Regions from separate parts of the Pseudomonas sp. GW821-FHT03A09 genome, predicted to be linked through region 3. Evidence: predicted binding sites of a transcription regulator. Region 3 holds the regulator's gene; each other region holds the start of a gene.
The links. The regulator sigma-54, encoded in region 3, starts transcription at its own class of promoters, with help from an activator protein. The targets are predictions, from matches to a motif close to ANTGGCATNNANNTTGCTNT.
Positions count from the first base shown of each region.

Region 1: AC07V4_RS09995 (circularly permuted type 2 ATP-grasp protein) is a predicted target of sigma-54. The motif match lies at 4,011-4,030, and genes of this name have one in related genera.
Region 2: AC07V4_RS09685 (CmpA/NrtA family ABC transporter substrate-binding protein) is a predicted target of sigma-54. The motif match lies at 3,268-3,287, and genes of this name have one in related genera.

Region 1 is NZ_JBWKUX010000004.1:465,225-475,147, reverse strand. Features, by position in the region: gene AC07V4_RS10025 (aminotransferase-like domain-containing protein) at 1-1,131, shown strand, start outside; gene AC07V4_RS10020 (translation initiation factor 2) at 1,236-1,709, shown strand; gene AC07V4_RS10015 (YkgJ family cysteine cluster protein) at 1,871-2,125, shown strand; gene AC07V4_RS10010 (START domain-containing protein) at 2,167-2,772, shown strand; gene AC07V4_RS10005 (hypothetical protein) at 2,876-3,112, shown strand; gene AC07V4_RS10000 (ribonuclease E inhibitor RraB) at 3,326-3,667, shown strand; gene AC07V4_RS09995 (circularly permuted type 2 ATP-grasp protein) at 4,063-5,472, shown strand; gene AC07V4_RS09990 (alpha-E domain-containing protein) at 5,477-6,427, shown strand; gene AC07V4_RS09985 (transglutaminase family protein) at 6,424-7,227, shown strand; gene AC07V4_RS09980 (c-type cytochrome) at 7,356-8,162, opposite strand; gene AC07V4_RS09975 (acetyl-CoA C-acetyltransferase) at 8,810-9,923, shown strand, end outside.
Region 2 is NZ_JBWKUX010000004.1:392,514-402,436, reverse strand. Features, by position in the region: gene AC07V4_RS09695 (nitrate/nitrite transporter) at 1-1,135, opposite strand, end outside; gene AC07V4_RS09690 (ANTAR domain-containing response regulator) at 1,346-1,921, opposite strand; gene AC07V4_RS09685 (CmpA/NrtA family ABC transporter substrate-binding protein) at 1,935-3,140, opposite strand; partial or broken gene AC07V4_RS09680 (secretin N-terminal domain-containing protein) at 3,399-4,208, shown strand; gene AC07V4_RS09675 (winged helix-turn-helix domain-containing protein) at 4,486-4,872, shown strand; gene AC07V4_RS09670 (transglycosylase SLT domain-containing protein) at 4,865-5,326, shown strand; gene AC07V4_RS09665 (quinone-dependent dihydroorotate dehydrogenase) at 5,410-6,429, shown strand; gene rmf (ribosome modulation factor) at 6,596-6,811, opposite strand; gene rlmKL (bifunctional 23S rRNA (guanine(2069)-N(7))-methyltransferase RlmK/23S rRNA (guanine(2445)-N(2))-methyltransferase RlmL) at 7,343-9,607, shown strand; gene AC07V4_RS09650 (sensor domain-containing diguanylate cyclase) at 9,757-9,923, shown strand, end outside.
Region 3 is NZ_JBWKUX010000006.1:166,253-176,175, reverse strand. Features, by position in the region: gene pmbA (metalloprotease PmbA) at 1-1,296, shown strand, start outside; gene AC07V4_RS13425 (FagA protein) at 1,446-1,841, shown strand; gene AC07V4_RS13420 (class II fumarate hydratase) at 1,834-3,210, shown strand; gene AC07V4_RS13415 (DUF2753 family protein) at 3,238-3,666, shown strand; gene AC07V4_RS13410 (superoxide dismutase) at 3,668-4,279, shown strand; gene AC07V4_RS13405 (ZIP family metal transporter) at 4,314-5,207, shown strand; gene AC07V4_RS13400 (HPr family phosphocarrier protein) at 5,245-5,517, opposite strand; gene rapZ (RNase adapter RapZ) at 5,534-6,391, opposite strand; gene ptsN (PTS IIA-like nitrogen regulatory protein PtsN) at 6,394-6,858, opposite strand; gene hpf (ribosome hibernation-promoting factor, HPF/YfiA family) at 6,869-7,174, opposite strand; gene AC07V4_RS13380 (RNA polymerase factor sigma-54) at 7,250-8,743, opposite strand; gene lptB (LPS export ABC transporter ATP-binding protein) at 8,929-9,654, opposite strand; gene lptA (lipopolysaccharide transport periplasmic protein LptA) at 9,654-9,923, opposite strand, start outside.

The DNA of each region.
Region 1 (9,923 bases), on a different contig from region 3:
TCGCGCCGCGAAGGGGTGTTTCCGTTGGGGGCGGCGGTGCCGAGTGTCGACTACCTGCCGGTGCGCGCACTGCACCAGCAGTTGGCCAAGGTCACGCGCTTCCAGAGCCCACGGGCGTTCAGCTATATGTTCAGTCCGGGTTTCGAACCGTTGCGCCGCCAGGTGGCAATTCGCATGCGCGATGCCGGCGTGGTGGTGGACCCCTCCGAAGTGGTGATCACCCACGGCTGTGTGGATGCGTTGCAGATGTCACTGCGGGTGCTTACGCGTCCCGGTGATTTGATCGCCGCCGAATCCCCCACCTATTACGGGTTGCTGCAACTGGCCGACCTGTTGGGCCTCAAGGTCATCGAGATCCCCAGCGACCCCGCCACCGGCATGAGCCTGGAGGCCCTGCAACTGGCGGCGAACCAATGGTCGATCAAGGCTTTGGTGTTGACCACCCGTTTGAGCAACCCTTTGGGCGCGACCATGCCTGAAGAGCGGCAGAAACAATTGCTGCGCCTGGCCTCGGATTTCGATATCCAGATCGTCGAAGACGATATCTACGGCGAACTGATGTTCGAAGTCGGCCGCACCAAGGCATTGAAAGCCTATGATCGCCTCGATCGAGTGATCTACTGCTCGAGTTTTTCCAAGACATTGTCGCCCGGTGTGCGTATCGGCTGGATGATTGCCGGCAAGTACCAGCAGGAAATCCAGCGTCTGCAGATGTTCAGCACCCACTCTGCCTGCAGCGTCACCCAGATGGGCGTTGCGGCATACCTGGAGAACGGTGGCTACGACCGGCACCTGCGCTATATCCGCCAGGAGTACCGTAAGAACCTCAGCGCGTTCCAACTGGCCGTGCAGCAGTATTTCCCCGAAGGCACGCAGATGACCCGTCCAACCGGTGGCTTTATCTTGTGGGTCAGTTTGCCCGGGCGGGTCAATACCCAGGAACTGCACGTACGTGCGCTGCAACAAGGCATCAGCATTGCGCCGGGGGTGATCTTCAGTAATACGGAACAGTTCAACCACTGTATTCGCCTCAACTGTGGCACGCCGTGGAACCGTGAGGCGGAACGCGCACTGATGACCCTAGGGATGCTCGCCAGCCAGTTGTGTCAGGAAACCGCAGCAGGCTTTTGAGGTGTGCAAAGGGGGCAGTTTGGCGGCTCGGCGGATCACCGCGCTTGTCATGCCGCGTACAACAAGCGAGCATATGGCTTTCTGCCGTTAATGCTGTTGGCGATATGACCTCTATTTTTCGTGTTGTTTGGGTGGTTGGCCTGTTAAGCCTGTGTAACGTCGGCGCTGTGCTGGCCGCGGCGCCCGTGACTGAAACCAGGCCTGTCGCCCAAACTCAGCAAAAGCCTCCAGTAAAGAAGCCTGCCCCCACCAAAAAGAAAGCCGCGCCAGTGAAAAAGCGTGCCCCGGTCGCCAGCAAATCCAAGTCGGCCCACGAAGTGGCCCAGACCAAGTTGCCCCCGGCGCATCTGGACCTGTCTCTGCCCTCGGATATGGTGAGGCACTTGCAGCCGATCGGCACCATGCCCAAGCCCAAGAGTGTGCCGCTGTTGCCGCCTATGTTTGGCGAAAAGCCAACCGATAACAGTGCGTTCCAGATCAACGGCCGCTTGCTCAGCAATGAGATGAAGCTGCAACTGCGCAATGAAGAACGGCGTGAAGTGGAAGGCGCGGCGCTGGATTTCGAATTCAAGCAGTAAACTTTCCCCCGAACGTGACGCAGGCCTTCGACCATCTGTCGCAGACTGGTCAGTCACTTTTGTTTTGTGCGAAAAACCCTTGTTAGACCATTTTAAAACGGCTGTTTTAGGGCGTACTCTAGCCCGGCCATCCACATTGAGCCGTCGAGGACCTGCTGGTCATGAAATGCCGTGAAGGCTGTGGCGCCTGCTGCATCGCCCCCTCCATCAGTTCACCGCTACCGGGAATGCCCAACGGCAAACCGGCGGGAGAACGCTGTGTGCACTTGTCGGTCGAACAGCTATGCCAGCTGTTTGGTCGCCCCGAGCGACCGGCGGTGTGCAGTGATTTCAAGGCGGATATCGAGGTCTGCGGCAATGACCAGGTCGACGCAATCCGGTTGATCGGCTGGTGGGAGCAGATGACGGCGGCTTGATGGGCTTTACTATCGGAACTTCAACAATAAGGAATACAACAATGGGTTCGCTGAAACGAATGGCTGTGGTGTGCGGTTTTACAGTGTTGTTTGCTGCCACTGCCCAGGCCGAAGATTGGCAGGTTGCTAAGGACGAGGACGGTATCAAGGTGTCCCTGAGCGAAATCGCCGGCTCCAAGTACAAGGCCTATCGCGGTGTGACAGTGATCAAGGCTCCGGTCGCGAAGATCCAGGCCCTGCAGGAAGACGTGGCCGGTGCCTGTTCCTGGATCCACGAATGCAAATCGCAAAAACTGCTCAAGCAGGAAGGCGACAAGAGCTGGACCTACACTCAGTTCAAGGCGCCTTTCCCGGTGACCGACCGCGATTCCATCCTCGAAATCACTACCTCCAAGGCCGCCGACGGCACCGTGACCCGCAAATTGTTGGAAGTGCCGACCTACCAGCCGGAAGTCAAAGGTTATGTGCGTGTGGCCCAAGTGGAGGGTTACTGGAAACTGGTGCCCAAAGGCGATAACCAAACCGAAGTGACCTACCAGGTGCACACCGAACCAGGTGGCAGTGTGCCGTCGTGGCTGGCCAACAAGTTCGTGGTGGACGCCCCGTTCAACACCTTGAAAGCCTTGAAGGAACGCGCTGAAAAATAAGCGCGGTTGATCAGGTGCCTCCGGCCTCGGGTGGAACGTTTAGCGAGCCCTCAAGGTCCAGATAGATGTAAGCCCACACATGGGTTTTATCGAGGAGGCACCGATGCAAAAGTGGCAGATTACCTTCGTTGATGACCACGGCGTGAAGTCCGTAGAGCAGTTCGACTGCGCGCAGAAGCCCAGCCTCGAAGATGCGGCGCACATGATCCGCAGCAAGTTGGTTCCGGTCGCCGCCGAACTCGACCTCAATGACCTTGAAGGCCGCAAACCCGAGCCTACGGTCAAGATCCTCAAAGACCAGAACAGCATTCAAATCCTCGACGTCTCACCTGCCGCCTGAACATTCCCTGTATGCCATCAAAGCGCCTCTGGTGGAGGTGATAGCTTCGCGCTACTCTGCAACCGAGATCAGCGAATGAATCGCTAAGGTCTGGTCTTGTCAGCTACATGCTTGTTTTCCAGCGGTGTTTTTGTTGCCGTGGTACCCATGCCAGTAGGGCATGGGCTTCGGGAAGCACGGAAAGTCTATCCATCGGTTTGAGGAGGACGTTTCATGAGCACAGCCTATCAAGAAGACATCAGCACCAACGTTCTGCGCCGCATGAAAGAAGGCGGCTTCGACTTCTCGCGTTTTCACCCCATTGAGTTCTACGCCATTTTCCCGGATGAGGAACGGGCGCGCAGGGCTGCGGGTCGATTTCGCGGGGAATCCCTGAATGCCCAGGTCAGCGCGCGCGACGATGGCGCGTGGTACTTGGAACTGAGCAAAATCATGTTCGCGACCTACGACGGCATAGGAGACTTCGAGCAAGACTTTGAAGCGGTGGTCGAGCCGCTGGGCGGGATCATCGAAGGGTGGGGCGTGAAGCAGGAGGTGCGTGGTTTACCCATGTAGCGGTATGAGAAACGCAGCGTATCGGCTGACCTTTTGGGTCGGCCGATTTTGTTTGTGCCGTCAGAAAGCTTTCGGAACTTGCGCTGTACTTTCCTGCACCAAAAAAAAGCCACCCAACGAGGGTGGCCTAAAGGGAAGAGCGGAGCGCTGAAGGCAGTTCAGCAGGTGGGGTGATTATCCTCAGCGGTTGCCAGGCGGTGAAATCAACTCTGACTATGCTGTTGATAGCCAAAACCCGCATTGGGATGAAGCGTGAAGCAAGGCGGCGGGCATTCTGCGCACCAGGACGGTGCGGTTTGATTTCGCTGTTTATTCAACTCACTGATTTATAAGTGTTAATGCCGCTGGCACGGGCCTTGCGATAGTTCCTGCGCCCGGGTGACAAGGAGTACGGCATGACCCGCACTTATTACGACGAGATGTACGATGGGGCAGGGCAAGTCCGCCCCCATTACCGCGAGTTCGCCCGCTGGTTGGCTGAAACCCCTGCCGAGCTGTTGGCGCAGCGTCGGCGTGAAGCGGATTTACTGTTTCACCGCGCCGGGATCACCTTCACCCTTTACGGGGACGAGCAAGGCACCGAACGCCTGATTCCCTTCGATACCATCCCGCGCAGCATACCGGCCAGCGAATGGCGGGTTGTCGAGCGTGGCTGCATTCAGCGGGTCAAGGCGCTGAACATGTTCCTCGCCGACCTGTACCACGAGCAACGCATCATCAAGGCCGGGGTCATTCCCGCCGAACAGGTGCTGGCCAACGAGCAATATCAACTGGCGATGCAGGGCTTGAACTTGCACCGCGATCTGTATTCCCATATTTCCGGCGTCGACCTCGTACGGGACGGCGACGGCACCTACTACGTGCTGGAAGATAACCTGCGTACACCGAGCGGTGTCAGCTACATGCTCGAAGACCGCAAGATGATGATGCGCCTGTTCCCCGAGCTGTTCGCCGCCCAGCGCATCGCCCCGATTGATCACTACCCCAACCTGCTGCTCGATACCCTGAAAAGCTCCAGCCCACTGGATAACCCGAGCGTCGTGGTGCTGACGCCGGGGCGCTTCAACAGTGCGTTTTTCGAGCATGCGTTCCTGGCCAGGGAAATGGGGGTGGAACTGGTGGAAGGGGCCGACCTGTTCGTGCGTGATGACCGCGTGTTCATGCGCACCACCGACGGCCCCAAGGCGGTGGACGTGATCTACCGTCGCCTCGACGATGCGTTCCTCGACCCGCTGGCCTTCAATCCGGCCTCCATGCTCGGCGTGCCTGGCCTGCTGGCCGCTTATCGTTCTGGCAACGTGGTGCTGGCCAATGCCATCGGCACCGGGGTGGCTGACGACAAGTCGGTGTACCCCTTCGTCACCGAGATGATCCGTTTTTACCTGGATGAAGAGCCCATCCTGAAGAATGTTCCGACGTTCCAGTGTCGTAAGCCCGATGAACTGTCCCACGTACTGGCCAACCTGCCGGACCTGGTGGTGAAGGAAACCCAAGGCTCAGGCGGCTACGGCATGCTCGTCGGCCCGGCGTCCACAGCGGCGGAAATCGAAGCTTTCCGTGCCCGTATCAAGGCCAAGCCCCATGCCTATATCGCCCAGCCGACCCTGTGTTTATCCACTTGCCCGACCTTCGTCGAAAACGGCATAGCACCACGCCATATCGACCTGCGCCCGTTCGTGTTGTCCGGCAAGGAAACCCGCGTGGTGCCTGGCGGCTTGACCCGCGTGGCGCTGCGTGAAGGCTCACTGGTGGTCAACTCGTCCCAGGGCGGCGGCACCAAAGACACTTGGGTGGTCGAGGATTGATGCCATGTTGAGTAGAACTGCCTCGGATCTATACTGGATGTCGCGCTATCTGGAGCGCGCGGAAAACCTCGCGCGCATGCTCGACGTCAGCTATTCACTGTCCTTGATGCCTCAAGACGGGCACGGTGACGGCCTGCACGAACTGGCCATGCCGTTGCTGATCACCGGCACCCTGGATGACTATCGTGAGCGTCACGGCGAGCTGCATGCCGAACGCCTGCTGCACTTCTTTGCGTTGGACGCAGCCAACCCGGCCAGCATCTACAGCTGCCTCGGCGCAGCGCGAGCCAGCGCCCATGCGGTGCGTGGGCGAATTACCGCCGACATGTGGGAAAACATCAACGCCACTTGGCTGGATATACGCGACATCGCCCAGCAAGGCTTGAGCCGCTACGGCATGAGCCGGTTTTGTGAGTGGGTCAAGGAACGTTCGCACCTGTTCCGGGGCGCCACTTACGGCACCATCATGCGTAACGATGCCTTCCGTTTCATCCGCCTGGGCACTTTCATTGAGCGTGCCGACAACACCCTGCGTCTGCTGGACGCCCGCTATGAAATGGCCGGCGACCAAGCCGCCGCCGTCATCGACGGTACGGCCCATGCCTACTATCAGTGGAGCGCATTGCTGCGTGCGTTATCGTCGTTCGAGGCCTACACCGAGATTTACCGCGACGCACCAGGGGCGCGGCAAGTGGCGGAGCTGCTGCTGTTGCGTGCCGACGTTCCACGCTCGTTGCGCGCCTGCAGCGAAGAAATCGACCAGATCCTTGCCAGCCTGCCTGGCCTCAATGGCCGTCCGGCCCAGCGCCTGGCCGCTGAAATGGATGCACGCCTGCGGTTTACCGCCATCGATGAAATCCTCGAGGAAGGCCTGCACGCCTGGCTGACCGACTTTATCCCCTTGGTTCGCCAGTTGGGCGACGCCATCTACAGTTCCTACCTGGAGGCGGCATGAGACTCTCCATCAGCCACGAAACCACCTACCACTATGAAGATCAGGTGCGCGCCAGCATCCAGTACCTGCGCCTCACGCCCCACGACAGCGAGCGCCAGCACGTCATCAGTTGGCAACTCGACTTGCCACGCCCAGTACGGGCCCAGGTCGACCCGTTCGGCAACATCCTGCACGTGCTGACCTTGGACGAGCCCCACGACGCCATCATCATTGGTGCCCGTGGCCAGGTGGATATCGACGAGTTGCGCGAGGCTGAGCACGAAAGCCAGTCGGCTTTTCCGTTCCTGCGCAGCACGCGCCTGACCGAAGCCGACGAGGCACTGCGCCGCTTTGCCGAGCAGCACTGCCGACAACGTCGCGACCGCAGCGCGTTGATCGACTTGATGCACGCGCTCAACCAGTCAATGGTCTACTCGCCCGGCGCCACCGAAGTCGACACCTGCGCTGCCGAGGCTTTCGCCGGGCGCGCGGGTGTGTGCCAGGACCACACCCACGCGTTTCTGGCCTGCGCGCGCAGCCTGGGGGTTCCGGCGCGGTATGTGTCGGGGTATTTGTACACCGAAGACAGCACCCATTTGGCCAGCCACGCCTGGGCCGAAGCCTGGCTGGATGACGCCTGGTACAGTTTTGACGTGACCAACCAACTGGCGCGGCCGGAGCGGCACCTGAAATTGGCCGTGGGCCTGGATTACCTGGATGCCTGCCCGGTACGTGGCATGCGCCGGGGCGGTGGGCATGAGCAGATGCATGCGAAGGTATTTGTGGCCCCGACCCCGGTGATTTCAGTGCAGCAGCAATAATCTCTAGAACGAAGCAGATCAAATGTGGGAGCTGGCTTGCCTGCGATAGCGGTGGATCAGCTATCCCCCTGACAACTGACAGGCCACAATCGCAGGCAAGCCAGCTCCCACATTGGGTTTGCGGTGATTCAGGGCCGCTGTTTACGCCCTGCCATATGCTGCAAATATCCCACCAGCAAATCCAGCTCACCGTCAGGCAATACACTGGCCGCGAACGCCGGCATCTTCGCCTGTGGCCAATGCCGCAGGCTCTGCGGGTCGCGGATATAACGCTTGAGGAAGTCCCCACTGAAATACTCGGTGGGGTTGTAGGGGATGTTCAAATCCGGCCCCACCAGCGCATCGCCCGCACCATTAAGTCGATGGCACGCCAGGCAGTTTTTCTGGAACAGCGCAAAGCCCTGGTTGATGGGGTCATTCGCCGCCAGCTTCGGGTCGGGTAGCAAGGCTGGGAAGCGTTCGGCCACGGTCTTCAATTGCTTGATCCCGGAGATCTGGAACGGCCACTGTTCTGGGCTGATGTGACCCGCTTGCGGGTCGGTCCACACCAAGTAAAACGGCCCGGCACTCGGTTTACCTTCCGCCAGCGGGGGCCATGGGTGGGCTGGGTCTTCCACCGCCAGCCAGGCACGCGCGCCATGTGTTTCCAGCAAAGGTGCGGCAGTCAGTTCGGCGGCGAAGCCATCGAGGGCAACGGCTTGCAGGTGGTTTTCCGGCTGCAGTCCCGGTAGGAGGGCCGCTAGCGGCACTGCGCGATAAGTCATGTTGCGTTTGTAGGACACATCATCGACGACCTGCACCGTTTGTACATCGGGCCGCTTGAGCAAGTCGGCGGTCTGCCAGGTCTTGCTGGTGTGCTCCAGTTCGATGGTCAGTTGCGCGGCAGAGATCGGCAGGCTCAGTAAGACGGCGAGGAGGGCGAGGATGGTTTTCAAGAGAAAGGCCCGGTGCGATGGGTAATGGTGTTTACGATACCGGAAATTCCCACGCAAAACGGCAGCGCCTGCACAGGACCGCTATGCGCAATGTCCCGGCAGGTGCTGCCAAAAACTGCAGTCCTGAGGCTGTGTGTGCACCGAATATGGGGATTGAGTCGTCACCCGATAACCTTGGTTAGATTGGGCAAGATCAGAATCAGTGTGGTGGCGAAAAGAATAAGTCCCGCCTGACGTACTTTCGAATGTTTGAACATGGCTGACTGCCTTTTGTTGTTATTCCTGAGCGTCAAATACGTGCCGGTAAATTCCACTATGCCGATATGACGTGTCGCTTTTCTTACAGCTGCTCCAGCAAAACCCGGCAACAGCTTCTTACAGATTCAACCTTAGAGCCCTCGTTCTGCGCGGCTTAGATCCATTTCATATCAGCTTATTGGTATTTGCGCTTAAAACGGCATGAGGCTATTCGCCATCTTGGCGCCAGCCCTAGGGCTAGACAGCTAAAACGATTAATCAGCGGTTTCCCGTAGCTAGCTACCGTTCGTCCGAGCGAGGGGGTCAAAAGCAATGAGCGCATCCGTCATTGAAACCGTGTCAATCGGGCCTAAGGTAGGGGCACACACGCACTGCGGTTCGAGGACGTCATGACCCAAGCTTTGATCTTTGATGCGATACGTACGCCCCGGGGCAAAGGCAAGGCCGATGGTGCCTTGCACAGTGTCAAACCGGTCAATCTGGTGGCCGGTTTGCTCACGGCGCTGGCCCGGCGCAGTGACCTCGATACGCACCAGGTCGATGACATCGTCCTCGGCTGCGTTACCCCGATAGGTGACCAGGGCGCTGACATCGCTAAGACGGCCGCGTTGGTGGCGGACTGGGACATCAGCGTCGCCGGCGTACAGATCAACCGCTTCTGCGCCTCGGGCCTGGAGGCGGTGAACCTTGGCGCGATGAAAGTGCGCTCTGGTTTCGAAGACCTTGTGGTGGTGGGGGGTGTTGAGTCCATGTCCCGCGTGCCCATGGGCAGCGACGGTGGGGCCTGGGTGCTCGACCCGCAAACCAATATGCACAGTCATTTCACGCCCCAAGGCATTGGCGCCGATTTGATCGCCACGTTGGAAGGCTTCAGTCGCCAGGATGTCGATACCTTCGCCCTACAGTCCCAGCAGAAAGCGGCCAGGGCACGTGCAGACGGCTCCTTCAATAAATCATTGATTCCGGTGCAGGACCAGAACGGCATTGTGCTGCTGGACCATGACGAGTTTATCCGCGGCGATTCCACCCTCGACGGCCTGGGCAAACTCAAGCCCAGTTTCGAGATGATGGGCTTGATGGGCTTCGACGCTACCGCACTGCGGGTCTACAGCCATGTGGAGCGCATCCACCATGTCCACACGCCGGGCAACAGCTCCGGCATCGTCGATGGCGCTGCATTGATGTTGATCGGTTCCGAGGCCAAGGGCCGCGAACTGGGACTGCAACCGCGAGCACGCATCGTCGCCACAGCGGTCACCAGCACTGACCCGACCATCATGCTCACCGGCCCGGCGCCGGCCACGCGTAAAGCCCTGGCCAAGGCCGGGTTGCGCGTAGAAGACATCGACCTGTTCGAAGTCAATGAAGCCTTCGCCTCGGTGGTGCTCAAGTTCATCAAGGACATGGGCATCGACGCCGCACGGGTCAACGTCAACGGTGGTTCCATAGCCATGGGCCACCCTTTGGGTGCCACCGGCTGCGCGATCCTCGGCACCCTGCTCG
Region 2 (9,923 bases), on a different contig from region 3:
AGGCCAACACGCCAAGGCTGGCGAACAACCACAGTGCCATCTGATAACTGCCGGTGCTTTGCTTGATCGCACCCATGCCGGCTGCCAGGGCAAAGCCCCCAATACCGCCTGCCATGCCGATCAGGCCGGTCATCACGCCGATCTCACGGCGAAAGCGTTGGGGCACCAGTTGGAATACTGCGCCATTGCCTGCACCGAGGCCGAGCATGGTGCAGACGAAAAGCGCCAAGGCCGCGTAGGAACTGGGTAGGTTGAAACCCACCGCCGCGATGCAGATCGCTGCCACGCTGTACATCCCGAGCAGGGTGCGAATCCCGCCGAAACGATCAGCCAGAGCACCGCCCAGCGGGCGCATCAGGCTGCCGCCGAACACGCAGGCGGCGGTGTAGTAGCCGGCGGTCACGGGGCTCAGGCCGTACTGGTCGTTGAAATAGCCGGGCAGGGCGCTGGCCAGGCCGATAAAGCCGCCGAAGGTTACGCTGTAGAAGAACATGAACCACCAGCTGTCGCGATCACCCAGGGCCTTGAAGTAGTCGGCCATGGCTTTGGCTTTCGGGCGCTCCGGGGCATTGCGTGCGAGCCAGGCGAAGACGATCAGGGTGAGGATCAACGGAATCAACGCAAAGCCGAATACGTTGCTCCAGCCGAACGCGGCAGCCAGTACCGGTGCCAGCAAGGCCGCAAACACCGTACCCGAGTTGCCCGCGCCGGCAATACCCATGGCCTTGCCCTGATGTTCCGCTGGATACCACTGGGAGGCCAAGGGCAGGGCGACCGCAAACGACGCACCGGCCATGCCCAGGAATACGCCCAGCAGCAGGGCCTGCTCGTAACTGTGGATGCCGAGCTTCCACGCCCCGAACAGCGCCGCGATCACAATCACCTGGCCAATCAGCCCAGCGGTCTTGGGCGACAGCTTGTCGGCCAGCATGCCCATCACAAAGCGCAGCACCGCGCCCGCCAGGATCGGCGTGGCCACCACCAGGCCGCGCTGTTGGGTGGTCAGGTGCAGGTCGGCGGCGATCTGCACCGCCAGCGGGCCAAGCAGGTACCAGACCATGAAGCTCAGGTCGAAATACAGGAACGCGGCAAACAGGGTCGGGGTGTGCCCGGATTTCCAGAAGCTTGATTTCATCACGCACCTCAACGGTTGGGAGTCAGGTAAGAAGGCCGAGTGATGGAGCTGCCGCCTGAGGCCGCCCCACCGGCCCCATGCGCTGGGGCCAAAACGAAAAAACGCCGCCACCGGGTTTGCGGGGGCAAACCGGATGGGCGACGTCTTTGTCGTGGAGGGGCAACCGCCGTTGGTTACCTGTGAGGAATGCTTAGCAAGAGCTGAGCCAGATCAGCCGAGCAACTCGCTCATGGCGATGATCTGCTCCGCCACCTGGATCAGTTTCTGCTGGCGGCTCATGGCCTGGCGGCGCATCAGGGTGTAGGCCTCTTCTTCATTACAGTGCTTCATTTTCATCAACATGCCCTTGGCCAGCTCGATGCGCTTGCGCTCGGCCAACTGCTGGTCACGGGCTTGAAGCTGGGCGCGCAAGGCCTGGTCGCTCTCGAAGCGGGCCATGGCCACGTCGAGAATCGGTTGCAGGCGCTGGGCCTGGATACCTTCGACGATGTAGGCGCTGACGCCGGACTTGATCGCCTGGCGCATCACATTCGGGTCGTGCTCGTCGGTAAACATCACGATTGGCCGCGGTTGGTCGCGGCTGACCAGCACCACTTGCTCCATCACATCGCGGCCCGGCGACTCGGTATCGATCAGGATCACATCCGGGCGCACCGTTTCGACGCGTGCGGGCAGGTCGATGGTCAGGCCGGATTCATCAATCACCTCGAAACCGGCCTCGGTCAGCGCGGCCTTGAGTCGGCCGACCTTGCGCGGGGTGTCGTTGATCAACAGGATTCGCAACATAGGGCACCTCCTGTCAGCGCAGGGCCTGGCGGTTTACCGATTCGGCCAGGGCATGCAAGCGGAAGCTGCGGGCGTAGGCGGCGGGATCGGAGCCGTCCCAGATCTTGCCGTCGATCAGTTGGCTGCTACGCATGTCCTCGGCGTTTACGTTGACGCCCACGGCCTGGGCGGCTTGGCGATACAGGCCCAGTTGCTGCACCTGGCGCGCGGTGCCCAGGTAATCCGGGTCTTCACGCAGCAGGCCCCAGCGGCGGAATTGGGTCATGAACCACATGCCATCGGACAGGTAGGGCACGTTCACCTCGCCCCTGGCGAAAAAGCGCAGCCGGTGCGGGTCTTGCCAGCGATTGCCCAGCCCATCCTCATAGAGCCCCAGCAAACGCGGCTCTATGCAGTCGAGCGGCGCGTCGAGGTAATCGGCGGCGCTGAGCAACTGTGCGGTGGAGCGCCGGTTTTCCTGGCTGTCTTCGATGAAGCGGCTGGCTTCCAGGATGGCCATCATCAGTACGCGTGCCGTATTGGGGTACTGATCGACGAATGCCTGGGTGCAGCCGAGCACTTTTTCCGGGTGGTCCGGCCAGATCGCCTGGGTGGTCGCCAAGGTAAAGCCCTGGTTCTGTTTGACTGCGCTGGCACACCAGGGCTCGCCGACACAAAACCCATCGATACGCCCGGCCTGCAGGTGCGCGACCATCTGCGGTGGCGGTACGACTACGCTGTTTACATCTTGCAAGGGATGAATGCCCTGGCTCGCCAGCCAGTAATACAACCACATGGCGTGGGTGCCCGTGGGAAAGGTCTGGGCGAAGGTCAGTTTTGTCCGGCTTTGGTGCACATATCGCTCCAACGCCTCAGGAGTGAACACCCCTTGCTGCTGCAGTCCGTGGGACAGGTTGATGCTTTGCCCGTTCTGGTTGAGCCCCATCAGTACGGCCATGTCGGTCGGTGCTACGCCGCCAATGCCCAGGTGCACGGCGTACACCAGCCCGTACAGGCTGTGGGCGGCATCCAGTTCGCCGCTGACCAGTTTGTCGCGCAGGTTGGCCCAGGAGGCTTGGCGCTTGAGGTTGAGTTTGAGCCCATAGGGTTGAGCAAAACCCTGGGTGGCGGCGACCACCAGCGATGCGCAATCGGTCAACGCCATGAAACCCAGGTTGAGGCTGCTCTTTTCCGGGGCGTCACTGCCGTTGACCCAGGCCAGCGGATCGGAACTGTTCATTAACACCTACCTTTTCGCTCAAAAAAAAGCGTCGTTCCTTCAGATGGCGGTGCAGGCCATTGCAGGGTAACGACGCCTTTGTCCGTAAGCCCGCTCCGTCGTTGGCGCGCGCTCTGATACAGAGTGCGTAGCAAGGCACATGCCACCGGTCTACCGTCAGCTTTTCATCAAGATTGAGCCGCGCCTGGCTTTCAGTATGGCCGCCTCCCTACGCCAGACTGCCGAGGAAAACCTACGGTGCATGCTGCTTTTCCTGCCATGAAGACCTGCCACCGCTTGTGTAGCTGGCTGCTGTGTATCGCGCTTGTGCTTGGCGGCCCTGCGGCGTGGGGGGAGTCATATCAGGCACAGGATGAAAGCCTGAAGACTCTTTTTACCGCACTGTCAGTGCCATTGGGCCTGCCCGTCGTGATCAGCGCCGACGTAGCGCGTAGACCTATCAGCGGAACGTTTGATTTCGCGGCACCGCAACAGGTGCTGGAGGCTTTGGCCCGTCAGGAAGACTTGATCTGGTACAGCAATGGGCAAGGGCTTTACGTCTACGCCTCAGCAGAGGCGAGAAGCTCAGTGGTGGCGTTGCGACATATTTCACTCGACAGGCTACGCAGCTTCATGAAACGCACAGGGCTTGATGAGTCGCGCTATCCCCTGCGTGAGAGCGGGGCGCGTACGTTCAATGTGTCGGGGCCACCGACCTATATAGAACATGTGCTACGGCTGGCCCAATTGATGGACCGGCCACGCAGCCAACTGCGCGTGGGAACCCAGGCATTTGGAGTCGTGCAGGTGTTCAACACCCCTGTGGAGGATCGCCAGTACGGCTCGGGTGCAAACAAGGTCAATGTGCCAGGCATGGCGTCGGTGATCGAAACACTATTGTCCACTGAACAGAAGGGTCAGTTGGCCGACAAGAGGCTGACACTGATCGCCTATCCGGACACCAACAGCCTTTTGATCAAGGGCAAGCCTGCCCAAGTGAGGCTGATCGAACAGTTGGTGGCAGAACTGGATATACCCAAGCGGCCGAATGAGGTTTCGGTATGGCAAGTGGGTGTGGGGCAAGACGAGCCCGTGCCGGCGACCGGGCCACCGGCCTTGACTGCGGCGCAATATGAGCGCGTGAAGCGGGCGTTTGTGCGACCGGGGCGCGAGCTCTCTCCGTGAACACGCTTGGTTTATCCACTCATTAGCGAATTCTCTTACCGGCAATGGCCAAAAAGCGTTGTTCGAATGGGTTTATTCCTAGCGCGGGTCGCCGCGCTGATTTTTATAGTCGTGGCATTGGTAAGTGAGTTGACACAGGAAGTAAGGATTTGAAGATCAGCAGTCGAATGCAGAGGTGTGAATGGGCATCGTGATTGAGGCGCCCACGGTGCCCCTCGTCTTTGCTCATTGGACCTTGCACGGTGATGGCCGGTTGACGGGAGAGGAGGCGGACATTCAATTACCGCCCAAGGAAGGGCAGGTTCTGCGACTGCTGCTGGCCTCGGCTGGAACGCTGATGACCAAGGATCGCTTACTGGAACTGGTCTGGCCCCGGGGGGAAGTGGCTGAGGAGTCATTGACGCGTTGTATCTATGCCTTACGTAAGTATCTGCGAAGCGACAAGGGGTTTATCAAGACAATCTATGGCAAGGGCTATCGTTTTACCTGCCCTGTGCAGGTCGAGGATGAGGGGCGAGGAAGAGTGGTACACGTCTGTTCGAACTGTGGTCAGGTCAGTCATGTTTAAGCGCTGGGTCAGGGTTCTGCTACTGAGTGTGTTGTTGGGCAGTGGGCAGGCGCAGGCCTATTGCTGGAATGAGGCGGCCAGCCGCTACGACCTCGAACCGGAGTTGCTGCAGGCCATCGCCGCCGTCGAGTCGGGTTATCGTGCAGGGGCGATGAACTACGCAAACCGCAATGGCACGCATGATATTGGCTTGATGCAGATCAACAGCATCCACTTGCCACGCTTACTCAAGCTGGGCATTACCGAAGAGCGATTGCGGAACGAGCCTTGCCTGTCGGTGGAAGTGGGGGCCTCGATTCTTGCCGAGTTTATCCAGCGTTTCGGTTACAACTGGACGGCTGTCGGCTCCTACAACGTGGGCGCGGGTGCGGGGCCAAAGCACGATGCATTACGCCTGCAATATGCACAAAAGATCTGGGCACGCTATGAGGAGTTGGTCGCGCATCGCTATTGACTCGGCGTCACGCCTCGCATGCAGCCCATGACCCCGGCTATAATCTGCGTCACCTTCCGTCGTCATCCGAGTCTAGCCCGCCCATGTATACCCTGGCCCGCCAGCTGTTGTTCAAACTTTCCCCGGAAACCTCCCATGATCTGTCCCTGGACCTGATCGGTGCCGGTGGTCGCTTGGGGCTCAATGGCCTGGTATGCAAAGCTCCGGCGAAAATGCCGGTTTCTGTGATGGGGCTGGATTTTCCCAACCCGGTCGGCTTGGCGGCCGGCCTGGACAAGAACGGTGCGGCCATCGACGGTTTTGCACAGTTGGGTTTCGGTTTTGTCGAAATCGGCACCGTGACCCCGCGGCCGCAGCCTGGCAATCCCAAGCCTCGTATCTTTCGCCTGCCGGAAGCCGAAGCGATCATCAACCGCATGGGTTTCAACAACCTGGGGGTTGATCACTTGCTGTCTCGGGTACAGGCGGCGAAGTTCAAGGGCATCCTCGGGATCAATATCGGCAAGAACTTCGACACGCCGGTGGAGCGTGCGGTGGATGACTACCTGATCTGCCTGGACAAGGTCTATGCCCATGCCAGCTACGTCACCGTCAACGTCAGTTCGCCCAACACTCCGGGCCTGCGCAGCCTGCAGTTTGGTGACTCCCTCAAGCAATTACTCGAAGCCTTGCGCCAGCGTCAGGAAGACCTCGCCGTGCGCCATGGCAAGCGCGTGCCGTTGGCCATCAAGATAGCCCCGGACATGAGTGATGAAGAAACCGTACTGGTGGCCCAGGCGCTGGTGGACTCTGGCATGGACGCGGTGATCGCGACCAACACCACCCTCAGCCGAGTCGGCGTCGAAGGCCTGGTCCATGGGGATGAGGCGGGCGGCTTGTCGGGCGCACCGGTGCGGGACAAGAGCACGCATATCGTCAAGGTGCTGGCGGCTGAACTGGCCGGGCGTTTGCCGATCATCGCCGTAGGCGGTATCACCGAAGGCAAGCACGCTGCCGAGAAAATCGCCGCCGGTGCCAGCCTGGTGCAGTTGTACTCCGGCTTTATCTACAAAGGGCCGGCGCTGATTCGCGAGTCGGTCGACGCGATTGCGGCACTGCGCTGATGTTTTAATGTGGGGGCGAGCAAACCCGCTCCTACAAGTTATATTCTCCTGCCAATAAAAAGGGCTCCATAAGGAGCCCCTGGGCCGAAGCCCGCCGCCCGGATGGGGCGCGCGTGGTTAAGTCATTACATCTTCAAAGGTGACGTGTCGGAATTAAGTGCCCTGATTAGCCGACGGCGTGAAGTTCGTTGAGTCTGTGGATGCCCGCAGTGCCAGTCATACCGTCCCAGTTGTCGCCGCGTCCTTCTCGCCAGCCGTTGATCCAGGCTTGGCGTACCGACGGTAGAGTAAATGGGCAAAGCTCACGGGATTTTCCATGAACGCCATATTGATATCCGCGTAAAAATGCTCTTTCCAACGGATCACGCTTAAGTCTTCTCATAGGGTGTTTCCCTCACTTGTTGACTGCTAGATATCCTTCGGCCTCGTCCGAGGCCGGGCAGAGTTTTTCTGCCGTTGGTGGGCTCGCTGCCGGCGTGGCGAGCCAATGTGTCGGCGTCGTTACGGCGCCAACCTGTGTTGAGTTCTAACCAATAGGTCACATGGATTCAATGATCGTTTTGTCATAAGCACGTAACGATAACGATGCTATAGCCATAAGCTGGGATGGCTTTTCGCCCCATTTATTGGGCAAAGCCAGCTATGATGTGCCTTGCAAAGAGGACGGGTTTAATCCTTTAGTGAGAATGTCCGCCCGTTGCAGTCGGTTATTATTCGACGAAGGGTCGGAATATTACTTTTTGTTACGATCAGATTGATCATCTGCCCCGTCAATAAAGGCCCAAAGGCTCGTCAGACGGGGTGGAACGGCACATTCGTGCCACGCGAGCACTCTTCAAGAAAAGTGCTTGATTGAAAACCGAGCCGGCGATGCGTCGCCCGTTCATTTATTGCTGAAAAGCCTGGAATGCCCATGTCGGACCGTTTTGAACTCTTCCTCACCTGCCCCAAGGGCCTCGAAGGCCTGCTGATCGAGGAAGCCGTCGGGCTTGGCCTTGAGGAAGCCCGCGAGCACACCTCGGCCGTGCGCGGCATGGCCGACATGGAAACCGCCTACCGCTTGTGCCTCTGGTCGCGCCTGGCCAACCGCGTGCTGCTGGTGCTCAAGCGCTTCCCGATGAAAGATGCCGAAGACCTCTACCACGGCGTGCTGGATATCGAGTGGGCCGATCACATGGTCCCCGACGGCACCCTCGCCGTGGAATTCAGCGGCCATGGTTCGGGCATCGACAACACCCACTTCGGTGCGCTGAAGGTCAAGGATGCGATCGTCGACAAGCTGCGCACCCCAACCGGCGAACGCCCGTCCATCGACAAGATCAACCCGGACCTGCGTATTCACCTGCGCCTGGACCGTGGTGAAGCCATTCTGTCCCTCGACTTGTCCGGCCACAGCCTGCACCAGCGCGGTTACCGCTTGCAGCAGGGCGCGGCACCGCTGAAGGAAAACCTGGCGGCCGCGATCCTGATCCGTGCCGGTTGGCCACGCATTGCTGCTGAAGGCGGCGCGTTGAGCGACCCGATGTGCGGCGTCGGCACCTTCCTGGTCGAAGGCGCCATGATCGCCGCCGACATGGCCCCCAACCTGAACCGCGAGCTGTGGGGCTTCACCACCTGGCTCGGTCACGTCCCGGCGCTGTGGAAGAAACTGCACGCCGAGGCCGCCGAACGTGCTGCCATTGGCATGAACAAACCACCGCTGTGGATTCGTGGCTACGAAGCTGATCCACGGTTGATCCAGCCCGCGCGCAACAACATCGAGCGCGCCGGTCTGAGCCACTGGATCAAGGTGTACCAGGGCGAAGTCGGTACTTTCGAGCCGCGCCCGGACCAGAACCAGAAAGGCCTGGTGATCTGTAACCCACCGTACGGTGAGCGTCTGGGTGACGAGGCCAGTCTGTTGTACCTCTACCAGAATCTTGGGGAGCGTCTGCGTCAGGCGTGCATGGGTTGGGAAGCCGCGGTGTTCACCGGCGCGCCGGACCTGGGCAAGCGCATGGGCATCCGCAGCCACAAACAGTATTCGTTCTGGAACGGCGCCTTGCCGTGCAAACTGCTGCTGATCAAGGTCAACCCGGACCAGTTCGTCACCGGCGAGCGCCGCACGCCCGAGCAACGCCAGGCGGAACGTGAGCAAGCCGCTTACGATCAAGCCCCGGCCGAGCCGCAAGAGCGCCAGTACAACAAGAACGGTAACCCGATCAAGCCGGCGCCGGCCCCGGTGGTCGAGCAAGCGCGTTTGAGCGAAGGCGGGCAAATGTTCGCCAACCGCCTGCAGAAGAATCTCAAGTTGCTGGGCAAGTGGGCCAAGCGTGAAGGTGTGGATTGCTACCGTGTGTACGATGCCGATATGCCGGAATACTCCATGGCCATCGACCTGTACCACGATTGGGTCCATGTGCAGGAATACGCCGCGCCGAAGTCCATCGACCCGGAAAAAGCCTCTGCGCGCATGTTCGATGCCCTGGCGGCGATTCCCCAGGCGCTGAACATCGACAAGAGCCGCGTGGTGGTCAAGCGTCGCGAGCGTCAGAGCGGTACCAAGCAGTACGAGCGCCAGAGCGCCCAGGGCAAGTTCACTGAGGTCAGCGAAGGCGGGGTCAAGCTGCTGGTCAACCTCACCGATTACCTGGATACCGGCCTGTTCCTCGACCATCGCCCGATGCGCATGCGTATCCAGAAAGAAGCCGCCGGCAAGCGCTTCCTCAACCTGTATTGCTACACCGCCACCGCCAGTGTGCACGCAGCCAAGGGCGGCGCGCGCAGCACCACCAGCGTTGACTTGTCCAAGACCTACCTGGACTGGGCGCGTCGCAATTTCTCCCTCAACGGTTTCTCCGACAAGAACCGCCTGGAGCAGGGTGATGTAATGGCCTGGCTGGAAGCCAGCCGCGATGAGTTCGACCTGATCTTCATCGACCCGCCGACCTTCTCGAACTCCAAGCGCATGGAAGGCATCTTCGACGTACAGCGTGACCACGTGCAGTTGCTCGACCTGGCCATGGCCCGCCTGGCGCCGGGCGGCGTTCTGTACTTCTCCAACAACTTCCGCAAGTTCCAGTTGGAGGACAACCTCAGCGAACGCTATGCCGTCGAGGAAATCAGCGACAAGACCCTCGACCCGGATTTCGCACGTAATGCGAAGATTCACCGGGCCTGGAAAATCACCGCACGCTGATTGCTCCACCACGCTGCACCAAAAAGCCGCAAGCCTGGATTATTCCGGGCTTGCGGCTTTTTTGCGCTGGTCAAATACAGGACCGGTGTCTATAACTTAATGCCTAGCCAAAGTGACACCCCCGCACGCTGGCGTTGTGAGTGTTGCCTATGCCGTTACAAGCTGTCCGCCCGAAAATCCTAGGCTTTATCAGTGAACAGGCGTCGGCTTGGCTGGTGGCATTGGTGGTGTTACTGGCCGGTAGCGCGTTGACGGCAGTGGTCGCGTGGGCGGCTGCCGACCTTTACCAGCAGCAGGTGCGCCAGCGTTTCCAGTT
Region 3 (9,923 bases):
CAAGTCGAGCAGATCCTTGCCGAGGCCAAGCGCCAGGGGGCCAGCGCCTGTGAAGTGGCGGTGTCGCTGGAGCAGGGGCTGTCTACGTCAGTGCGTCAGCGGGAAGTGGAAACCGTTGAGTTCAACCGCGACCAGGGGTTTGGTATCACCTTGTACGTGGGGCAGCGCAAAGGCTCGGCCAGCACGTCGGCCAGCGGCCCCGAAGCGATTCGCGAGACGGTCGCTGCCGCGTTGGCCATTGCCAAGCACACTTCCGAAGACGAAAGCTCGGGCCTGGCCGACAAGGCATTGATGGCCAAGGACTTGAAGGATTTTGATCTGTTCCACGCCTGGGACATCACCCCTGAGCAGGCGATTGAGCAGGCACTCAAATGCGAAGCGGCTGCTTTCGACGCTGATGCCCGCATCAAGAACGCCGATGGCACTACCTTGAGTACTCACCAGGGCTGCCGCGTTTACGGCAACAGCCATGGTTTTATCGGTGGATATGCATCCACTCGCCATAGTTTGAGCTGTGTGATGATCGCCGAAGCCAATGGCCAGATGCAGCGTGATTATTGGTATGACGTGAATCGTCAGGGTGAGCTGCTGGCCGACCCGGTCAGCATCGGCCAGCGCGCCGCACAACGAGCCGCCAGCCGTTTGGGCGCGCGCCCGGTTCCGACCTGTGAAGTGCCGGTGCTGTTTTCGGCGGAACTGGCCGGTGGTTTGTTCGGCAGTTTCCTGGGGGCGATCTCCGGCGGCAACCTGTACCGCAAATCTTCGTTTCTTGAGGGTGCAATCGGCCAGAAGCTGTTCCCTGAGTGGCTGACTATCGATGAGCGCCCACACCTGATGCGTGCCATGGGCAGCTCGGCGTTCGACGGTGATGGCTTGGCGACCTATGCCAAGCCTTTCGTCGAGAAAGGTGAATTGGTGTCCTACGTGTTAGGCACATACGCCGGTCGCAAGCTGGGTTTGCCAAGCACGGCCAACTCCGGTGGTGTGCACAACCTGTTCGTCACTCACGGTGATGAAGACCAGGCTGCATTGCTGCGTCGCATGGGCCGGGGCCTGTTGGTGACCGAGTTGATGGGCCATGGTTTGAACATGGTGACTGGCGACTACTCTCGGGGCGCGGCGGGTTTCTGGGTGGAAAACGGTGAAATTCAGTTCGCCGTCCAGGAAGTGACCATCGCCGGCAATATGCGCGACATGTTCAAGCAAATCGTTGCAGTGGGTAACGATCTTGAGCTGCGCAGCAACATTCGCACGGGTTCGGTGCTGATCGAACGGATGACCGTCGCCGGCAGTTGATCCTGTAACGCTTCGCAAAAAAAGGCGCGCCATTCTGAAAATGGCGCGCCTTTTTTTGTGGCTGCGTGAAAGGTGGATTAATTCACTGCTATTGTTTTGATTCTCAATATCATTTAATAATAAATATCATTACCGAGTGAGTGTGGATCATGAGTTCTGTCCTGCATGAGGATCCGTACCTGGAAAGCTGGCGCTGGATGAGCCGTCAGATTCGCTGCGGCCTCGACCCCAACGAACCTCGCCTGATCGAACATTACCTCAACGAAGGTCGATACCTGGCGTGTTGCACCGCAACCCATCCGTGGACGATTGCTGAGACCTCATTCCGGTTGTTGCTCGACACTGCCAGCGACATTGCGTTGCCCTGGCACTGGCGCTCCCTGTGCCTGGACCAGGCATGGCGCCCGTTGCGCGATCTGGAAAAACTCTCCCGCTGTGCCTGCCGCCTCAAGCGCTGGCAGACCTTTGCCTGGCAATTGGCGACATGCGAATTGCTGCCCTCCCTTTCTGTTTCTGACCTGGTGCAAGGATCTAACGATGAGTAACACCCGTAGCGAACGCGATAGCATGGGCGAACTGCAAGTACCTGCCGAGGCCCTGTATGGCGCACAAACCCAGCGCGCAGTGAACAACTTCCCGATCAGCAACCAGCGCATGCCGGCGCAATTCATTCGTGCCCTGATTCTGGCCAAGACCGCTGCCGCCAAGGTCAATGTCGACCTCAAGCAAATCAGCGAAGCACAGGGCAAAGCCATCGTCGACGCTGCCCAAGGCTTGCTCGAAGGCGACTTCATGCAGCACTTCCCGGTGGATATTTTCCAGACCGGCTCCGGCACCAGTTCCAATATGAACGCCAATGAAGTGATTGCGACTCTTGCCAGCCGCTTGCTGGGCGAGGCGGTCAACCCCAACGACCACGTGAATTGCGGCCAAAGCAGCAACGACATCATTCCGACCACCATTCACGTCAGCGCCGCGCTGGTGCTGCATGAGCAAACGCTGCCGGCCCTGCTGCATCTGGTCCAGGTGATCGAGCAGAAGGCTGAAGAAGTCCACCCCTTCATCAAGACCGGCCGTACCCACCTGATGGACGCCATGCCCGTGCGCATGAGCCAGGTGCTCAACGGCTGGGCACAGCAGCTCAAGGCCAATATCGGGCATTTACAGGACCTTCTGCCGAGTTTGCAGGCGTTGGCCCAGGGCGGTACGGCGGTCGGCACCGGGATCAACGCGCATCCGGAGTTCGCGGTGCGGTTCAGCCAGCAACTGAGCAGCCTGACGGGCGTGAAATTCACGTCGGGCAAGAACCTCTTCGCCTTGATCGGTTCCCAGGACACGGCCGTCGCTGTCTCCGGCCAGTTGAAAGCCACTGCCGTGTCGCTGATGAAGATTGCCAACGACTTGCGCTGGATGAACTCCGGCCCGCTCGCCGGTCTTGGCGAAATCGAATTGGAGGGCCTGCAGCCTGGTTCGTCGATCATGCCCGGCAAGGTCAACCCGGTTATCCCCGAGGCCACCGCGATGGTGGCGGCGCAGGTCATCGGCAATGACACCGTCATCACCGTTGCCGGCCAGTCGGGCAACTTCGAGCTGAACGTGATGCTGCCGATCATCGCGCAGAATCTGCTCAGCAGCCTCGAATTGCTGGCCAATTCCAGCCGTTTGCTGGCGGACAAGGCCATTGCCAGCTTCAAGGTCAATGAAGCCAAGCTCAAGGAAGCGCTATCTCGCAACCCGATCCTGGTCACGGCGCTCAACCCGATCATTGGATACCAAAAGGCTGCCGAAGTTGCCAAGACGGCCTATCAGCAGGGCCGGCCGGTCATTGATGTCGCCCTCGAGCACACCGACTTGCCGCGCAGCCAACTGGAAGTCCTGCTGGACCCAGAAAAGCTCACGGCCGGCGGCGTGTAATCACCGATTCTGCTTTGGAGGCTCACCATGGAGCACTGGAAACGCACGATCGAACGGGCCAATCGCTGTTTTATGGCCGGCGAGTTGGTTGACGCTCGCGAGGCCTATTTGCAGGCCCTGGCCCTGGCCCAAGTGCTGTTCGAACGCTGGGCGGATGCCGACGAAGCAGTGGCGGCTTGCGTCATTTCCCATCACAACCTGGCGGACCTGCACTTGCGTCTGAACCAGCCGGAAGAAAGCGCGGAGTACCTCTGCGCTATTCACCAGCGACTTTTACAGACCATGCAGGACCCGCGCCTGAGCCCGCAACTGCGGGAGGCGGCCCTGCGCCAGAGCAGCAAAACCTATGTCGAACTGTTGAATTTCATCAGCGATCACGGCGAGTACCCACGCACCCATCGCTTGCTGGGCGGTGCTGCGGCACAGCCCGTCACGCCTCAATACGGAGCACATTGATATGACTTACACCTTGCCTGCCTTGCCTTACGCGTATGACGCCCTGGAGCCGCACATCGATGCGCAAACCATGGAGATTCATTACACCAAGCATCACCAGACTTATATCAACAACCTCAACGCGGCGGTCGAAGGTACCGAGTTCGCGGGTTGGCCGGTCGAGAAGCTGGTGTCCAGCGTGCAGCAACTGCCGGAGAAACTGCGCGCAGCGGTGATCAATCAGGGGGGCGGTCATGCCAATCACTCGTTGTTCTGGGCGGTGATGTCGCCCAAAGGCGGTGGTAAGCCCGAAGGCGCACTGGGCACCGCCATCGACGACCAGTTGGGTGGCTTCGACCGCTTCAAGGAAGCCTTCACCAAAGCTGCGTTGACGCGCTTCGGCAGCGGCTGGGCCTGGCTCAGCGTCACACCGGAACAGACCCTGGTGGTGGAGAGCAGCGGCAACCAGGACAGCCCGTTGATGAGCGGCAACACGCCGATCCTCGGCCTGGATGTCTGGGAGCACGCCTACTACCTGCTGTACCAGAACCGCCGTCCGGAATACATCAATGCCTTCTATAGCGTCATCAACTGGCCGGAAGTCGCTGCTCGCTATCAGGCTGCCTTGGCCTGACACTCACTCCCTATAACAAGATCTAAGGCCGACTATGGGCACTGAAATACTGGCGATCAGCAGCGGGCGAATGTTTCGCTATGCGTTTGGCTCTCTGCTGCTATTGGCAGGTACGGCACTACTGGTGGCCCACGGGCTGGTCTGGCTGGACCTGGAGCCGCGCATCCTACGAGCCCTGCAGGGCGGGGCGATCTGTGCCCTCGGCACAGCGCTGGGCGCGGTGCCGGTGCTGGTGATTCGGCGGATGCCGGTGGCGCTGAGTGATTCCCTACTGGGGTTTGGTGCAGGAGTGATGCTGGCGGCGACCGCATTTTCGTTGATCGTGCCTGGTATTTCTGCTGCTCAAAGCTTGGGGCTTTCGCCTTGGGGGGCGAGTGGGCTGATCAGCTTCGGTATCATGTTGGGTGCTTTCGGGCTGTATCTGGTTGATCGCAAGGTCTCGGGCGCCAGCCCGGAAACGCTGGTGGGTACACCGGAAAAACCGGTAATCCCGCCGCGCATCTGGCTGTTTGTATTTGCCATCATTGCCCACAATATTCCGGAAGGCATGGCGGTGGGCGTCTCCGCAGGCGGCGGCATGCCGGATGCCGACAGCCTGGCCATGGGCATAGCTCTGCAGGACGTGCCTGAAGGGCTGGTGATTGCACTCGTACTGGCGGGAGCAGGAATGTCGCGGGTCAGGGCGTTCTTGATCGGAGCTGCGTCAGGCTTGGTGGAGCCGGTATTTGCGGTGCTCTGTGCCTGGTTGGTGAGTCTTGCTGAAGTGTTACTGCCTTTAGGGTTGGCGCTGGCCGCCGGGGCAATGTTGCTGGTGGTGACGCATGAAGTGATCCCCGAGTCGCGGCGCAATGGCCACGAAAAGCTTGCCAGCCTGGGGCTGTGCATCGGTTTTTGCCTGATGATGGTCATGGATACTGCGTTGGGGTGAAACCGTTGCAGCTTCACGCCGTTCTTGAAGGGTGGGTTTACTCACCCTCATCAAAGAAGTTGTTGATCAGTTTCACCAAGGCATCCATCGCTTCCTGCTCCTGCTCGCCTTCAGTCTTCAAGTGAATCTTGGTGCCCTTGCCGGCAGCCAGCATCATCATGGCCATGATGCTTTTACCATCGACCATGGACTCGGGGGTGCGCCCGGCGCGAATCTGGCAGGGGAACTGCCCGGCAACGCCGACGAACTTGGCGGAGGCCCGGGCATGCAAGCCCAGCTTGTTGATGATTTCAATTTCCAGAGCGGGCATCGCGGGGGTGTTCCTTTCAGCTAAGGTCGCGGTGGCGGACCTGGACGTTCTTGAGGGTTTGTTGCAAAACCTGGCCCAGGCGTTCGGTTAGATAGACGGAACGGTGGTGGCCTCCGGTGCAACCAATGGCAATCGTGACATAGGCCCGATTGCTTGCGGCGAAGCGCGGCAACCATTTGAGCAGGTAGCTGGAAATGTCCTGGAACATCTCTTCCACATCCGGCTGTGCGGCAAGGTATTCGGCCACAGGCTGATCCAGCCCGGACTGATCACGCAGCTCTGGTTTCCAGTATGGGTTGGGCAGGCAGCGCACATCAAACACCAGATCCGCATCTACCGGCATCCCACGCTTGAAGCCAAAGGACTCCACAAGAAATGCCGTACCTGGTTCCGGCTGATTCAGCAGGCGTAGCTTGATGGCGTCGCGCAGTTGGTACAGGTTAAGGTCGGTGGTATTGATCTTGAGGTCGGCCAGGTCGATGATCGGCCCCAGCAACGAGGTCTCGTCCTCAATGGCTTCGGCCAAGGAGCGATGGGCGCTGCTCAGAGGGTGGCGTCGACGGGTTTCGGAGAAACGCTTGAGCAGCGTTTCTTCGTCGGCATCCAGGTACAACACATCGCAATGAATATGCTTGGCCCGCACTTCCTCCAGCAATTCCGGGAACCGCGAGAGATGGCTTGGCAGGTTACGCGCATCAATCGATACGGCCACCAACGGCTGCGCCAGTTCGGTGTGGATCAATGCACGTTCCGCTAATTCAGGCAGCAGGCCGGCGGGCAGGTTGTCGATGCAATAGAAACCGTTGTCCTCAAGTACGTTGAGGGCAGTGCTTTTACCTGAGCCGGAACGGCCGCTGACGATGATCAAACGCATGATTACTGCCCGTTTTGTTCATCCAGGACAACCTGATAGAGCGCCTCATTGCTGTTGGCACTGCGCAGTTTGTCGCGTACTTCCTTGCGGTCGAGCATGCTGGCGATCTGCCGAAGCAGTTCCAGGTGCGCATCGGTGGCGGCTTGCGGGACCAGCAGAACGAACAGCAGGTCGACCGGAGCGCCGTCGATGGCGTCGAAATCGATGGGAGCTTCCAGGTGCAGCAGGGCGCTGACGGGTGTTTCGCAGCCCTTGAGTCGGCAGTGAGGAATGGCGATGCCGTTGCCAAAACCGGTGGAGCCAAGTTTTTCACGGGCAATCAGCGCGTCGAAGACATCTTGCATCTCCAGATCTGGCACTTCGCGTGCGATCAGGTTGGCAATTTGTTCGAGGGCTTTCTTCTTGCTGCCACCCGGCACGTTCACGAGGGAACGGCCGGGGGTCAGGATGGTTTCAAGTCGGATCATGGGGGGAGAGTTAACGACCTGTACCTTGCATCAGGTGCAGATTCTTTTCCTTATGCTTTATGAGTTGGCGGTCCAGCTTGTCGTAGAGCGAGTCGATCGCCGCGTACATGTCTTCATGTTCCGCATTGGCAACGAGCTTGGCATTCGGTACGTGCAGGGTGGCCTCGATTTTCTGCTTGAGCTTATCGACCTCCATGATGACCTGCACGTTGGTGATCTTGTCAAAATGCCCCGCAAGCTTGTTCAGCTTGCTTTCGGTGTATTCACGCAGGGGCTTGGTGACTTCCAGCTGGTGTCCACTGATGTTGACTTGCATACAGCTTCTCCTTCGTTGCCAGTGCATAAAGCGGCAGGCAAAGGTGCCTGCCACTGGAACGCTTTGGCCCGCCCGTCACATCAAACGCTTACGCTCGCTGGAAGGCGCGATCCCGAGGGACTCGCGGTACTTGGCGACGGTTCGACGGGCGACCTGAATGCCTTGTGCCTCCAGTAAACCAGCGATCTTACTGTCACTCAATGGCTTTTTCTGATTTTCCGCGGCAACCAGTTTTTTGATGATCGCGCGGATTGCCGTGGACGAGCATTCGCCGCCTTCGGAGGTACTGACGTGGCTGGAGAAAAAGTATTTCAACTCATAAATACCTCGTGGGGTATGCATGAATTTTTGCGTGGTCACCCGGGAGATCGTCGATTCGTGCATACCCACCGCTTCGGCGATATCGTGCAGAACAAGCGGTTTCATCGCCTCGTCGCCATACTCCAGGAAGCCGCGCTGGTGCTCGACGATCTGGGTGGCCACTTTCATCAGGGTTTCGTTGCGGCTTTGCAGGCTCTTGATGAACCAGCGCGCTTCCTGCAACTGGTTACGCATAAAGGTGTTGTCGGCGCTGGTGTCGGCGCGGCGTACAAAACCGGCATATTGCGGGTTGACGCGCAGGCGTGGCACCGACTCTTGGTTCAACTCGACGAGCCAGCGTTCGTTGTCTTTGCGGACGATCACATCGGGAACGACATACTCGGCTTCGCTGGACTCGATCTGTGAGCCGGGGCGCGGGTTGAGGCTCTGCACCAGTTCGATCACATGGCGCAGGTCATCTTCCTTGAGTTTCATGCGGCGCATCAGCTGGCTGTAGTCGCGGCTGCCGAGCAGGTCGATGTAGTCGGTAACCAGGCGCTGGGCCTCGGCGAGCCAGGGGGTCTTGGCAGGCAACTGGCGCAGTTGCAGCAGCAGGCATTCGCCGAGGGTGCGGGCGCCGATGCCGGCGGGCTCGAACTGCTGAATACGGTGCAGAACGGCCTCGATTTCATCCAGCTCGATATCCAGCTCGGGGTCGAACGCTTCGAGGATTTCCTCAAGGGTTTCGTCCAGGTAGCCCTGGTTGTTGATGCAATCGATCAGCGTGACGGCGATCAGGCGATCGGTGTCGGACATCGGCGCCAGGTTCAACTGCCACAATAAATGGCTTTGCAGGCTCTCGCCGGCGGACGTACGGGTGGTGAAGTCCCACTCGTCATCGTCATTGCTGGGCAGGCTGCTGGCGCTGGTCTGGTAGACGTCTTCCCAGGCGGTGTCCACGGGAAGTTCGTTGGGAATGCGTTCGTTCCATTCGCCGTCCTCAAGGTTGTCCACCGTAGGGGCGGTTTCCTGATAGGAAGGTTCCTGCACGTCGGAATTGGGTTTTTGCTCGATGTTGTCGGCCAGCGGGTCTGCATTATCGAAGTCGTCGCCTTCTTCCTGGCGTTCGAGCATCGGGTTCGACTCCAGGGCCTCCTGGATTTCCTGTTGCAGGTCCAGGGTCGACAATTGGAGCAGGCGGATGGCCTGTTGCAGCTGCGGTGTCATCGTCAGCTGCTGGCCCATTCTCAGGACTAGCGATGGTTTCATGGCAGGGGCTTAACACCTTATTCGCCGGCGCATTGCGCCATCCACGACAGAGCGCGTGAGCGCCAAACATAAGCAAATTATATGCCTGAAATCGGGGGCTTTGCCTAGAGCGCGGTAACAATAAAAAAACTGAGGTTTTTATTGACTCCCGCGCGCTTTGGCGAACAGCCGTGACATCACCGTGCTTACAGGCGGAACTCGTGGCCCAGGTACACTTCCTTGACCAGTTCGTTGGCCAGGATGGTCTCGGCGTCGCCTTCGGCGATCAGTTGGCCATCGTTGACGATATAGGCGGTTTCACAGATATCGAGGGTCTCGCGAACGTTGTGATCGGTGATCAGCACGCCGATGCCCTTGGCCTTGAGGTGATGGATGATCTGCTTGATGTCGCCAACCGAGATCGGGTCGACGCCAGCAAAGGGTTCATCCAGCAGGATGAACTTCGGCGCGGTGGCCAGGGCGCGGGCGATTTCCACCCGGCGACGCTCACCACCGGACAAGCTCATGCCGAGGTTGTCGCGAATGTGGTTGATATGGAACTCTTGCAGCAGGCTTTCCAGCTCCTTGCGGCGGCCATCACGGTCGAGTTCCTTGCGGGTCTCGAGGATCGCCATGATGTTGTCGGCCACCGACAATTTGCGGAAGATCGATGCTTCTTGGGGAAGATAGCCGATACCGGCCCGCGCACGACCGTGCATAGGCTGGTGGCTGACGTCGAGGTCGTCGATCAATACACGACCCTGATCCGCCTGGACCAGGCCGACGATCATATAGAAGCAGGTGGTCTTGCCGGCACCGTTGGGGCCGAGCAAACCGACGATCTGGCCGCTGTCGATCGACAGGCTGACGTCGCGCACGACCTGACGGCTTTTATAGGCCTTGGCCAGATGCTGGGCTTTCAGGGTCGCCATTACTCGGCCTTCTTCTTCGGCTGGATAACCATGTCGACACGCGGGCGAGGTGCGGTGACCTTGTTGCCATTGGCGCGACCGGCGTTAGCGATCTGCTTCACGGTGTCATAGGTGATTTTTTCACCTTCCGTGGAGTTGCCATCGGGGCTGAGCACCTTGGCCTGGTCGATCAGGATGATACGATTCTGCTGGGCGTGATACTGGATGGTCTTGCCATAGCCCTTCATCGGGGCGGTATCGGCAGGCGCCTGCTTCTGCTCGAAATACGC